Regions from separate parts of the Paenibacillus sp. FSL L8-0663 genome, predicted to be linked through region 1. Evidence: riboswitches for the same ligand, from Rfam matches in the RefSeq annotation. Region 1 holds a riboswitch; each other region holds the start of a gene.
The links. A riboswitch is a leader RNA that binds a small molecule or an ion and turns the genes downstream of it on or off. The one in region 1 is predicted to bind thiamine pyrophosphate.
Positions count from the first base shown of each region.

Region 1 (3,120 bases):
ATACGCCAAGCTCTTGAAAGGTTTTGAGATCGGCTTGAATTCCGGCCCCGCCGCCACTGTCTGAGCCGGCAATCGTTAGTGCTCTGGGTACACGAGTGTCTGTCATCGCGCACCACCTGCTGTAGTTGTTCCAGCTTCACGGATCGTGACATGCCCCTCTAGCGAACCAGTATGTAGTTTGGCGAGCTCGTCGAGAAAGGCAATCTGGAAGCTGCCTGGCCCTAGCTCTGCGGTACGTGCTGCGGCTCGGGAAGCTGCTGCACTGTAAAATGCCAAGCCTGCTGTACCTGCGAGCAGCAGGTTGGGTTCAACAGCTGCAAAGGCACCTAACACAGAGGTCAGCAGGCAGCCTGCTCCGGTTACCTTCGTGAGCAGTACGTCTCCGCCGCTTATCATTCGTGCTTCGGCCCCATCGGTGATGACGTCTTCTTTTCCAGTGATGACAACCATTGTATTGAGCACTCGAGCAGCCCGAATTGCCAGATCGACATGGCCGCTGTCAGCACTGTCACCAGCATCTACGCCTTTAATCTCACGCGCTTCTCCAACAAGATGCGCGACTTCGGCCGCGTTGCCTCGTACCAAGGAGATTTTGACTTCATTCAGGATTCGCAGTGCAGACTCGGTTCTAAAGCTCGTTGCTCCCGCACCGACCGGATCTAGCAGGACTGGAACACCGTGTGCATTTGCTGATTGTCCAGCAATGATCATGGCATCCACCAGTTCGCGGTTCAGCGTACCGATGTTTAATACGACGGCTCCCGCTATTTTTGCCATGTCTGCTACTTCCTCGGGTGCATAGGCCATCACTGGGGAGGCACCCAATGCATACAGGCCGTTGGCGGTAAAGTTGGTGACTACCACATTGGTGATATTGTGAACGAGGGGTTTGCTATTTTGTACCTTCGTTAGGAGATCCGAATAACTTTTTTCCCATGTACTCATCATGATTATCCTCTCTATAGTTGGTGGTTTAACAGGACATTAACCGTACTTCACTCATCGAATTGACAGGCTGACTATTCCAAGACCGCTGCCTGCATCTGGACCGGCCATTCTTCCTGCTTATAAGCCATGTCCCAGAACTTATATTCCAGCTGGCAGCTCAGTATAAAATGCTCAATCATCCGCTCCCGCTCAGCAGCCGTTGCCCCTTCCGCCCAAGCATCTACACGTTCTCGGAACTTGAGTGTTGTATCATCAAGCTGGTCTCCATAAAAGCCAATCCATTCATAGAACGGATGGGACTTATCCGGCTTTACTTCATCTAGCAGCCTGCGGCCAATCTCGGCATACGTCCACATACATGGCAGCAGCACAGCCAAGATCTCGCCCAGGTTGCCCTCATGCGCAACCGTCAGCATGTGCCGGATATAGTGATGAGCCGACGGAGCGAGCGGATATCCCTGCAATTCTTCATAGGTCACCCCTGCGACAGCACAGAAATTTTGATGCGGATGAACCTCGCTGTGGAGAATAAAAGAGATTTGTTCATTAAATACATCCATGTCCTCCCGATTCGTGCATTTGGAGATTGCGATGCCGTATATCCGCATGTAGGCGTTCAAATATTCAAAGTCCTGTTTTACATAGTGAATCAGCTGTCCCCTTGTCAAACTTCCTTCAGCAATACCTCTCACAAAGGGATGCTCAAAAATCGCTTGAAAAATGCCGTCCGCCTGCCGACGGAGTTCTTGTGTAAAACTCAATTTCGCCACCTCCATAAAATTGAAGAGCAAGAAGTCCTGTAAGAATATAATTCCGGAACAACGCTAAAAAGCCGCCCCAGAAAAATGGAGCGGCTTCAACAATAGGCCCAATACGCAAAAAACGCTTGAAACCTTATATACGAAGGCTCCACTTTCCTACGCTAGTACGAACTAGATCAGGTTCAAAGGGTCCAAGATACGTTCTTGTCTCAGCCATAGCGGCTCCCCTAGTGGACTTCTATTCTTTTGACTATTACTGTACATACGTTCATACGCTATGTCAAACATGTCTATCTGGTCAAGGGCCAAACGACAGAGCTGAAGTTCGCTTCCGAGAGGGAAAAAGGCGCTGGAGAAGATCAGTTCCGTCTACACGAAGGAATTCGCGGCAGGCTCCAATGTCTAAATAATCAGCATTTATACCAATAGAGAAATCAGTACTGGGAGTGTAACGAGCGATATGACAGCACTGATGACAAAGGAGGAGGCTGTTTCTGATTCCAGGCTTTCAAAACGGGTGGCGATCATAGCAGCGACTGCTGAACCCGGGAAGGAAACGAGCAGAACTGCCTTCACAGTATCTGCAGACGACAGACCGCACAGGTAGGCGATCAGCAGCATTAATAAAGGCTGTACAATTGTTTTTAACAGTGCGATGGCAAAGGCACTTACACTAAAACTAATGTTGCGTACGCCAATGGTCACTCCGACAGCGAATAAAGCGGCCCCGGACGTAATGTCTCCGATTTGATTCAACGATTTGTTCAACAAATCCGGTGAATGGAAGCCGAACAAGGTCAAAATTACACCAATCAGTGGAACCAGCGCCAGCGGTTCTTTTAATCCATGAAGAATGGAGTCCCAGATTAACCTTCCGAGGTGACCGTTCCGTTCTTTGCCTGAATTCCTGCTGGCTACGGTAGCTATAATGGTAGCCGCAGGGTCAAGGACGGCATTGACTACGATCCCGGTAAGCGCAATCGGAATGGCGACAGCAGCGGAACCGTAGATGGCTCCAAGCACAGGAATGCCCATAAAAGCAAAGGTCGGCTGTGCCGAGTTCAAAGCAAACATGGCGGCATCCTTGACCGACTGCTTCCCCGCAAAGCGGGACAGTAGAAGGAGAACGGTAAAAAAGCCGACAATGCCAATGAACAGGGCCAGCAGGAATGGCCATTGCTCGATGAGCGCTTTCCTGTCCGTTGTCGTAATACCGATGAATAGATGCGCAGGTAGTGCAAATTTGGTAACGAGCGCATTTAGGGTTTTGGAGGAAGAGGCATCAAAGCTTTTGTAATGCCCCGCTAACCACCCTAAAATAATAACGAAAAAAATCGGCACCAAAATGTACAAGATATGTCCGACACTCATAGATTGATTCTCCTTGCTTGAACTGACGTATTCTGCCTGT
Region 1 covers NZ_JBBOYM010000001.1:4,371,861-4,374,980, reverse strand. The annotation lists gene thiD (bifunctional hydroxymethylpyrimidine kinase/phosphomethylpyrimidine kinase) at 1-106, opposite strand, end outside; gene thiM (hydroxyethylthiazole kinase) at 103-948, opposite strand; gene tenA (thiaminase II) at 1,020-1,709, opposite strand; TPP riboswitch at 1,846-1,948, opposite strand; gene MKY75_RS19190 (AEC family transporter) at 2,127-3,080, opposite strand.

Region 2 (3,120 bases), 3.3 Mb from region 1:
GGTATGGATTATCTTGCCCCTGAGAATTTAAAGCGTCTGAAGCAGCGTCGAACGAACAAAAAGGAGCGTCATGCCCTGATGGAAGGAGCGCTTGGTATGGAAGGCGTGGAACGTTTTGTCCGCAAGGATACGGTAGATCGTATTCATGAATGCGTCCTTGCCGCACTATCTCTGGAATCAGAGCCGATTGATCCAAGATTGTAGTTTGCGAGGGAGGGATTGAGATGGAAAGGGGTACACCGTTAATTGATATTGGTGTGAACTTGATGCATCGTTCGTTTCATGCAGATCGGGAACAGGTGGTAGAGAGAGCCGCGGCTGTAGGGATTTCACCGCTGATTATTACCGGGACCAGTGTCCGCAGCAGTCGGGAAGCTTCTCAGTATGCAGCGCGTTATCCGGGCAAGCTGTATGCGACAGCTGGCGTGCATCCCCATGATGCCAAAGACTGCAGTGCAGACACGATTCAGCAGCTCCGCCAGTTGGCGGGTCAGCCGCAGGTCGTATCCATAGGGGAATGCGGATTGGACTATAACCGTGATTTTTCGCCACGTGATGTGCAGCGCCGATGGTTTGGCGAGCAAATCCAACTGGCGGGTGAGCTGAAAATGCCGTTATTTCTGCATGAACGAGATGCACATGAGGACTTTGTCGCTATGCTTCGGGAGTATCAAGGGCTTGTCGATAAAGCGGTAGTGCATTGTTTTACCGGCACGGAACAGGAATTGCGTACGTATGTAGAAATGGGACTGTATATCGGAATCACCGGCTGGATTTGCGACGAACGGCGGGGGAAGCATCTGCGTGAACTGGTCAGAGATATTCCCTTGGACCGTCTGATGATTGAAACGGATGCTCCATTTTTGACCCCGCGTAATTTGCCTGTGAAGCCTAAAGAAGGGCGTAATGAGCCCATGTATCTCGCTCACATTGCTGCTACGATAGCCGAATGTACAGGTCGAAGCATGATGGAGATCGAAATCGCGACGACGGAAACGGCTAAACGTTTCTTCGGATTATAGGATTGTCAAAGCCATAGATGTGGTATATATTATAGTGAATTAAAAAGCATTGTCGGGAGCTTGAGAAAGTCAGGCTGAGAGGGTGGCCCTTGCCACTGACCGTGAAATCTGATCTGGGTAATGCCAGCGTAGAGAAACCAAGAACACTATACAGGAATGCCGCTTTTTTTTGCGGTTGTCGATAGATTCAATGTATGTCCTAGCATTTTACCTTGATCCTGACTTGGCTGGGTATCAGTGTAGTAGTTTAGACTACTGGTTATATAAGGCATATCGACGAATGATGTTTTGTATGGTGCTTCACCTTTTACTGCGCATAAAGCTTGCCTGGAGATTCAGCTCCAGACAAGCTTTTTTTCATGGCCAAGAGGCCAACTATAAGGAAAAAGGGGAGCACGCAATAATGAATACTGCTGTAAGAGCGTCCAAAGGGTTGAAACTGACGGATATTTTGGTCACGATTGTGATCGCTGTTGTGTTCGGGTTGATCTACAAAATATGGGGACCTGCCTATGATTTGATGAAACCATTGGGTCTACACGCCGAGCAACTGATGTATGGCATGTGGTTTATGGCAGGTACGTTTGCTTATCTCATCATTCGCAAGCCGGGTGTTGCGATTTTGGCAGAGGTGGCAGCGGCAACGGTCAGTGCTTTTTTGGGAAGCGAATGGGGTATGTCCACCTTGTACTATGGCCTGCTGCAAGGCTTGGGAGCGGAGCTGTTTTTTGCGGCTTTTCTGTATCGGAACGCAAACCTGTGGGTTGCTTCGCTAGCTGCGGCTGGGGCGGCTGTCACTTCTCTGATTTTAGACTTCAGCTACGGGTATATTGATCAGCTATCGACTTGGAACTATGTTTTGTATATTGGATTTCGGATGATTGGCAGTATTGTGATTGCCGGGGTATTCGCGTTCTATCTGGCTAAGGCATTGGAGGTAACCGGAGTCACGCGAAGTTTGAGGCCTGCAACGGAACAAGATTATAAGGGGCTGGATTGATGAGCCGGGCAACCGAAGATGTGGTGGCTTCGATCACCCGGCTACGGTTGAAATTCCCCGGTGAGCAAGAGCTGCTTTTTCACAATATGTCTTTGTCTGTCCGCAAGGGGGAAAAGCTGCTGCTACTGGGACCGAGTGGATGCGGTAAATCAACACTGCTCCAAGTGTTAAGCGGTCTGATTCCACGCACGATAGAAGTGCCTATGAAATGCGATGCTGCTGTAATCCCAAGTGTCTCAGGTATTGTATTTCAAGATCCTGATACGCAGTTCTGTATGTCATATGCAGATGAGGAACTGGCTTTTGTGTTGGAAAATAATCAGGTTCCCCGGGAGCAGATGCGATCCCGTATTCGCGAGCTGCTGATACAGGTGGGTCTATCGACGGATGATATACATATGCCCATTGGCAGCATGTCACAGGGAATGAAGCAGCGGCTGGCGATTGCGTCTGTGCTGGCTATGGAGCCAGAAGTGCTTTTTCTGGATGAGCCCACGGCTTTGTTGGACGAGGAAGGCACTACACAGGTGTGGGATACCATTCGCAACATTTCGGTAGACCAGACACTGGTGATTGTGGAGCATAAAATTAATGAAATTGTCCATGATGTGGATCGGATTGTGGTGCTTTCTGCTCAAGGGGAGATCATTGCAGATGGAAGGGCCCAAGAAGTATTTCATGTGCACCGGCAGGCATTGTCCGAGTACGGCGTGTGGTATCCGGGAGTATGGAATGAAGCGTCTTCGCCACGTTGGAGTGAAGCAGTGACGCAACAGAATGGTGCGGGGACTGATGTGCTGGAGCTGGAACATTTTAGCGGCCTCCGCGGTTTAAGTTCAGTGATTTATGTGGAGCATGCGCAGGTGAAGCCTGGCGACTGGATTGGCGTGGTTGGTGAAAACGGGGCTGGCAAAAGCTCGCTACTGCTCTCCATGATGCGCTTACTTCGCACACAGGGACGTTATAGCGTGCGCGGAATTGAGGCAGGCAGTACAGAACAACTGGCAGAGCGTATCGGGTTCGCGTTTCAAAATCCCGAGCTGCAATTTGTAGCGCATACCGTACGAAAGGAACTAGAGTATTCGTTACCCAAGAGCT
Region 2 covers NZ_JBBOYM010000001.1:1,022,041-1,025,160, forward strand. The annotation lists gene MKY75_RS04555 (polynucleotide kinase-phosphatase) at 1-204, shown strand, start outside; gene MKY75_RS04560 (TatD family hydrolase) at 225-1,022, shown strand; TPP riboswitch at 1,066-1,175, shown strand; gene MKY75_RS04565 (ECF transporter S component) at 1,426-2,022, shown strand; gene MKY75_RS04570 (ABC transporter ATP-binding protein) at 2,022-3,120, shown strand, end outside.
Region 2: linked by a shared signal. The riboswitch ahead of MKY75_RS04565 (ECF transporter S component) and the one ahead of tenA (thiaminase II) in region 1 are both predicted to bind thiamine pyrophosphate.

Region 3 (3,120 bases), 3.5 Mb from region 1:
GAGTGGGGTGGACGGCTCCTGAACAGCGGTCTGTAGCTGAGAGTTGCGCTGGGATGTAGAAATCATGTAAGAGCCTCCTTATATAAAATTGATCCTCGTTTCAATAGAATTTAGGTATAATTCCACTTGAAAATGATAGTGTATATCCGTATAGATACCTATTATCGTATGATGGGGGTTATCCAAAGTCAACGCCTGAACCGGAAAAGTAAAAATGATGCAAAGAATTGTCGATGTTTGTTCTCGTTCTGTAATATGGTTGTCACAAAAACATCGGTTTACAGTAGCCGCGACTATTCTATATAATTTATGTAACCATGTTTCATAGTGTGAAACGAATATGGATACAAGAGGAGCGGTTCACGAATGGAAGACCGTAAATTAACCGTTCGCGCTGTAGAGCGTGCACTTGATATATTGCTGTGTTTTACCGCAGATTCGGATCTTGGCCTAACGGAGATTGCCTCCAAAATTGGTCTACATAAAAGCACGGTTCATCGGCTGCTGACTACGTTGGAGGATCGGGGCTTTGTCGTTCGGAATGCCGAAACGGAAAAATATCGACTTGGCTTCCGCATTTGGGAGCTATCCACACATTTGTCCCAAAGTGACGAGCCGGCGGTGTTGTTACAGCCTGCAATGGAAGGACTGCGTGACCGTCTGGGCGAAACGGTCAGCTTGTACTTACGGGACGGCAGCATGCGTATTCGCATACAAGCCGTGCAGAGCAATCAGGCGATCCGCAGGGTTGCGCCTGTGGGTGCGCGTATGCCGCTGGCTGTAGGAGCCTCCAGTAAGGTGCTGGCTGCCTTTATGCCGCCGCAGGAGCTGGAAGCCCTGCTAAGCGGGAATGAATGGCCGCCCTCGGTAGACGCGGAGGTCTATAAAGCCCAGCTGCAGGACATTCGCGAGAAGGGCTATGCGACCAGCTATGAAGAACGGGAGCCAGGGGCCGCTGCTGTGGCCGCACCAATTGTGAACCGGAAGGGACAGGTCACTGCGGCTTTATCTGTATCCGGTCCGGTCAGCCGGCTTGCACCCGAGACGCTACATGACTTTGCTCCGATTTTGATCGAAGCGGCTAAGGAAATGGGGCTTATGCTTCCGTAACAAGAATGAATGCAGTTGAAGCAAGCAAAGTGATTTGGTGAGGAGCGTCTTCTTGCTAAATGGAACCTAGAAGGGTTGCCAAAGCCATAAATTTGAAGTAGTCTGATAAGGATGGCGGGATGTCTGTTATGTCCGCCTCATGTGAATAGAAGTATCGCAGTTACTGGGGGAGCCTGTAATGCCGGGCTGAGATGGAATCGTGTAAGATTCCGGACCCTTTGCACCTGATCTGGATCATACCAGCGTAGGGAAGTAATCGGCCATTGAAATGTATACGCAGCTGCTGTCTACGGTGACGCATTGGAATAGGATTATTCCACATGTGCACGGTCTGGATAGCTGCCTCGTTAGATTAGCCGGTTCCCTCGGGAACCGGCTTTTTTGCATAGATCAGCGCCACCCTGGGAATGGTTCCGGATCGGTGTGTCATTTCATCGAAACAGGAGGAATGGACAATGAAGCCGACAGAAGTAGAAGGAACAAAAGGAACAGAATTTAAATCAGCAGAAGTAAGGTTGGCAGGAACAAGGGAAGTTGGGGTAGAGAAGACAAACGGGGAGCAAGCCAGTGGGGTAACGCCCTTTCCAGGGAGCCGTAAGGTATATATTCAAGGCTCGCGGCCGGACATTGCCGTCCCAGAGCGGGAAATTGCTCTTCATCCTACACATACGCCGCAGGGCACGGAGCATCATGAGCCATTGCGTGTGTACGATACGAGCGGTCCCATGACTGACGAAGCCTATCAGGTCGATATCCGTCAGGGCCTGCCTCCATTACGGCGAGCTTGGGCACTGGAACGGGGCGATGTGGAGGCTTACGAGGGACGCGCCGTCAAACCGGAGGATAATGGACTGAAACCTGGCTCCAAACGGGAGACAGTTGAATTTCCCGGCGTGACCAACCGTCCGCTTCGTGCTTCGCAAGGTCGTACAGTGACGCAAATGCATTATGCACGGCAAGGGATCATTACGCCCGAAATGGAATTTGCGGCGATCCGCGAAGGGGTGGAGCCTGAGTTTGTACGGCAGGAATTGGCGGCTGGACGAGCCATTTTGCCTTCGAATATCAATCACCCGGAAAGTGAGCCGATGGTCATTGGGCGTCATTTTCACGTGAAGATCAATGCGAACATTGGTAATTCTGCGGTTACCTCCTCGATTGAGGAGGAAGTGGAGAAAATGACCTGGGCTGTGCGTTGGGGCTCGGATACAGTTATGGACCTATCCACAGGCCGTAATATCCATACCACACGTGAATGGATCATTCGGAATTCTCCTGTACCGATTGGAACTGTGCCGCTGTATCAGGCACTTGAAAAGGTGAACGGCGAAGCAGAAGCGCTGACGTGGGAGTTGTATCGCGATACGCTGATCGAGCAGGCGGAGCAGGGAGTGGACTATTTTACAATTCATGCGGGTGTATTGCTGCGGTATATACCGATGACGGCGAATAGAATGACGGGAATTGTGTCCCGTGGCGGGTCGATCATGGCAGCCTGGTGCCTTGCGCACCATCAGGAGAATTTTTTGTATACACATTTTGAAGAAATCTGCGAAATTATGAAAGCCTATGATGTGGCCTTTTCTCTCGGGGATGGTCTACGTCCAGGTAGTATCTATGATGCGAATGATGAAGCACAGTTTGCAGAGCTGGAAACGTTGGGCGAGCTAACGCAAATCGCATGGAAGCATGATGTTCAGGTCATGATTGAGGGGCCGGGACATGTCCCTATGCATAAAATCAAAGAGAATGTGGATTTGCAAATGGAGATTTGTAAGGAAGCTCCTTTCTATACCTTGGGACCGCTCACGACGGATATTGCCCCCGGATATGATCATATTACCTCAGCCATCGGGGCGGCGATGATCGGTTGGTTCGGGACGTCCATGCTGTGCTATGTTACGCCTAAGGAGCATTTGGGTCTTCCGAATAAGGATGATGTCCGTGAGGGTGTCATTACCTACAAAATTGCGGCACATGCTGCCGATCTGGCGAAGGGCCATCCACGGG
Region 3 covers NZ_JBBOYM010000001.1:822,989-826,108, forward strand. The annotation lists gene MKY75_RS03630 (alpha/beta hydrolase) at 1-66, opposite strand, end outside; gene MKY75_RS03635 (IclR family transcriptional regulator) at 367-1,110, shown strand; TPP riboswitch at 1,266-1,378, shown strand; gene thiC (phosphomethylpyrimidine synthase ThiC) at 1,566-3,120, shown strand, end outside.
Region 3: linked by a shared signal. The riboswitch ahead of thiC (phosphomethylpyrimidine synthase ThiC) and the one ahead of tenA (thiaminase II) in region 1 are both predicted to bind thiamine pyrophosphate.

Region 4 (3,120 bases), 3.9 Mb from region 1:
TTCTTTCTCAAAGGTTTTGTTGCGGGCCATATAATCGCCTAATGGGTTGCCCTGCAGCAAATCACCATTATCGAACAGCATACTGTTTCTTGTTTCACTACGTGCCTTCTGGATCAAGCTAGCTGTACTAACCAAGCCATACTCGTTGGTTTCTTTGTCCGAATAGTAATCGTAGTTCATCAGGGACGCATGGATATCCGTTGTTTCCATGATCCGCAAATTCACCGTAGCGCTATCACGAGAATCACTAGCTGCCCAGGATGGAGCGGCTGAAAACACCAGCATGCTACAAGCTACAACTGCTGCTGTAAACCCTTTAAACCAATTTTTACGAAATAACAAAATATACCCCTCCTCATTAAGGTGTATGCCTCATATACATACTTTTGCACATATATGTAAGCCTTGAACCCACCATTTCTATTTTAATCCAACGCCAGACAAAAGAGTAGTCATTTACTTAAAATTATTTATGAAAAAATAATTAATTTTCTCAAACATAAAAAAACCAGCAAACCTCCTAATAAAAACTCGGAGATTCACTGGTTTATCCATTTATATTCGTACTATTTCTTCCACACCTGGCGCTCCGTTTGCTGACCCACATACTCAATGCAAGTCGGATTCACGTCCAGAATGACATAATCGGGATCGTCCGGTCCGGAGAACCATTCCTTCAAGGAATCGTTCCACACTTGTTTGCGCAGCCCCTCATCAGCTGTAATCTGGACGGTAGCCTCCACTTCTACAACTTCCTTCGTACCGCCAACCTCATAACCCAGCAGCAGGTAAGCATTCGGATTGTCCTTTAGCTCATCCACTTTATGCGTTTTGCGATCTGTCGCCAGATGAATGTTCATTCCATCGTTAAAAAGGGCCATATAGCGTACTTTCGGTTTGCCACCCTCTACCGTACCTAACGAACAAAATTTGTTGTTATCCAAAGCCTTCACAATGGCTTGTTCCAGTTGGTTGCGATCCAATGTTTCCGTTTTACCCACAGTACAACAACTCCTTTTCACGAATTAGAATTCTCTACGGCCATACCATTGGGCACCAGCCCATCTGAACCTACCTGCGCAGCTGTTCTGAAAATAACATGACCGGATCGAATCGGTTTGATTCATACTCATTTTCAGATCAAAGCTCACAGTAAAAGTGTACCCTGTCGTTCGGCAAATGAACCGTCATCTCTCCCTTCATGCTGGACAGACCCGCATTCAAAGCATATAATCGTCGTAGTAAACCCGAATAAATGACCCATTAAACCATACAATGCAGGGGTGCTGGAATCGGCCGGCTGAGAGTGTGTCCCAAGACACTGACCCTTACAACCTGATCTGGGTAATGCCAGCGTAGGAATGCTTAAGCAAGATGTGCCTTTTTTACATAGGACCATCCCTTACTTTGGTATATACAAGCGCAAGCGTCCCGGAAACTCGGGGCGCTTTTTTTGTTGAGGATTAAGTTGTTGGAAAGATCGCGTCCGGCAGATGTTATTTTTATGAAAATGGGAAACTTAAGCTGTCTGATTGGATGGATAACGGGTAATCAAAAGGAGAGAACACTAACGATGAAGCGCATGAAAATATTAACCCTGGGACTGATCAGTCTGTGGCTCATGGCCCTGACCCTGACCGCTTGCGGTGGAAGTCCCCCTACATCCCAAGAAGCGGCTTCCGCTACCGACACTCAAACGTCTACTCCGGCAAAGGGGCTCAAAGATGTTAAAATCGTGCTCGACTGGACACCCAATACGAATCATACGGGACTCTATGTCGCCAAGGACAAAGGATTTTACGAAAAAGCAGGTTTGAATGTCCAAATTGTTCAACCTGGTTCAGGCGGAGCCGATCAAATGGTTGCTTCTAATGCTGCACCTTTTGGTATCAGCTACCAAGAAGGCGTCACACAGGCTCGCACGCAAGGTGTGCCGCTTGTATCCATCGCTGCGGTGATTCAGCATAATACCTCAGGCTTCGCAGCCCCGGTAGATCGCGGAATTAAAAGCCCGAAAGATTTTGAAGGTAAAAAATACGGCGGTTGGGGCTCTCCCGTAGAAGAAGCGGTCATGAAATCCATCATGGATTCAGACAAAGGCGATGTGAGCAAAGTGAAGATCGTCAACATGGGCAATGCAGACTATTTTACAGCCGTGAAGCGGGATATCGACTTTGCCTGGATTTTCTACGCATGGACCGGAATCGAGGCCCAACTTCGAGATGAGCCATTGGATATGCTGTATGTAAAAGATTATTCCAAAAGCCTCGACTACTATACGCCTGTAATTGTGAGCAACGAACAAACGATAAAAAATGATCCCGAGCTGGTTAAAGCGTTCATGGATGCTACCGCACAAGGCTATGAATACACTATCGCTCATCCGGAAGAAGCCGCAGACATTTTAAGCAAAGCTGTACCGGAGCTGGATAAAAAACTGGTACTTGCCAGCCAAAAATGGCTGAGCCCGCGTTATCAGGACGATGCCGCACAATGGGGTGTGCAAAAAGCGGAGGTATGGCAAAACTATTCGGACTGGATGTACGAACGCAAGCTGCTCAGCAAGCCTTTGGAAGTCGATAAGGCCTTCACAAACAACTTCTTGCCCAAGCGCTGACCATTTGTTAAAACGCTAAATAAGACTGAACTAGAGAAGTGAACGAAGCCCTACTACGCAGTCGGATGGTGCTTCCCATCGCTGTTGTACCCAGATTTCTTTTATGAATATCCAGAGGTTGAAATCTGGGTACAAAGGCGAACGCTAACGCTTGACAGCACCATTCCGCCCACTTCGTTCTCGTTCAACTTGGTTTATTCTTTAGTTTCATATTATCTAAGCGCTAAGTAGGTGCGCTTGTGTGTTAAAAATGCCGCACAAACCAGCTTTAAAAATAGGGTGCTTTTAAGGCGGGCAGCAGCGGAGCGGTTCATTTGAATCTGGAGAAGCGGAGCGTTCGCCTTTGCAGGGGAATTCTTACCTTTGAAAACTTAAATAATCCAAGAATCCCCCTGCAACAGCGATCGTAAGACCAAATGAAACGCGGAGCGGTCTCAAACGCCTTAAACCACCCTATTTTCTCTAAAACACTCCAAATGAAGGACAGGTGAATTTGCATGGCT
Region 4 covers NZ_JBBOYM010000001.1:469,505-472,624, reverse strand. The annotation lists gene MKY75_RS02105 (bifunctional 2',3'-cyclic-nucleotide 2'-phosphodiesterase/3'-nucleotidase) at 1-342, opposite strand, end outside; gene MKY75_RS02100 (pyridoxamine 5'-phosphate oxidase family protein) at 567-1,001, opposite strand; TPP riboswitch at 1,270-1,380, shown strand; gene MKY75_RS02095 (ABC transporter substrate-binding protein) at 1,574-2,617, shown strand; gene MKY75_RS02090 (MTH1187 family thiamine-binding protein) at 3,115-3,120, shown strand, end outside.
Region 4: linked by a shared signal. The riboswitch ahead of MKY75_RS02095 (ABC transporter substrate-binding protein) and the one ahead of tenA (thiaminase II) in region 1 are both predicted to bind thiamine pyrophosphate.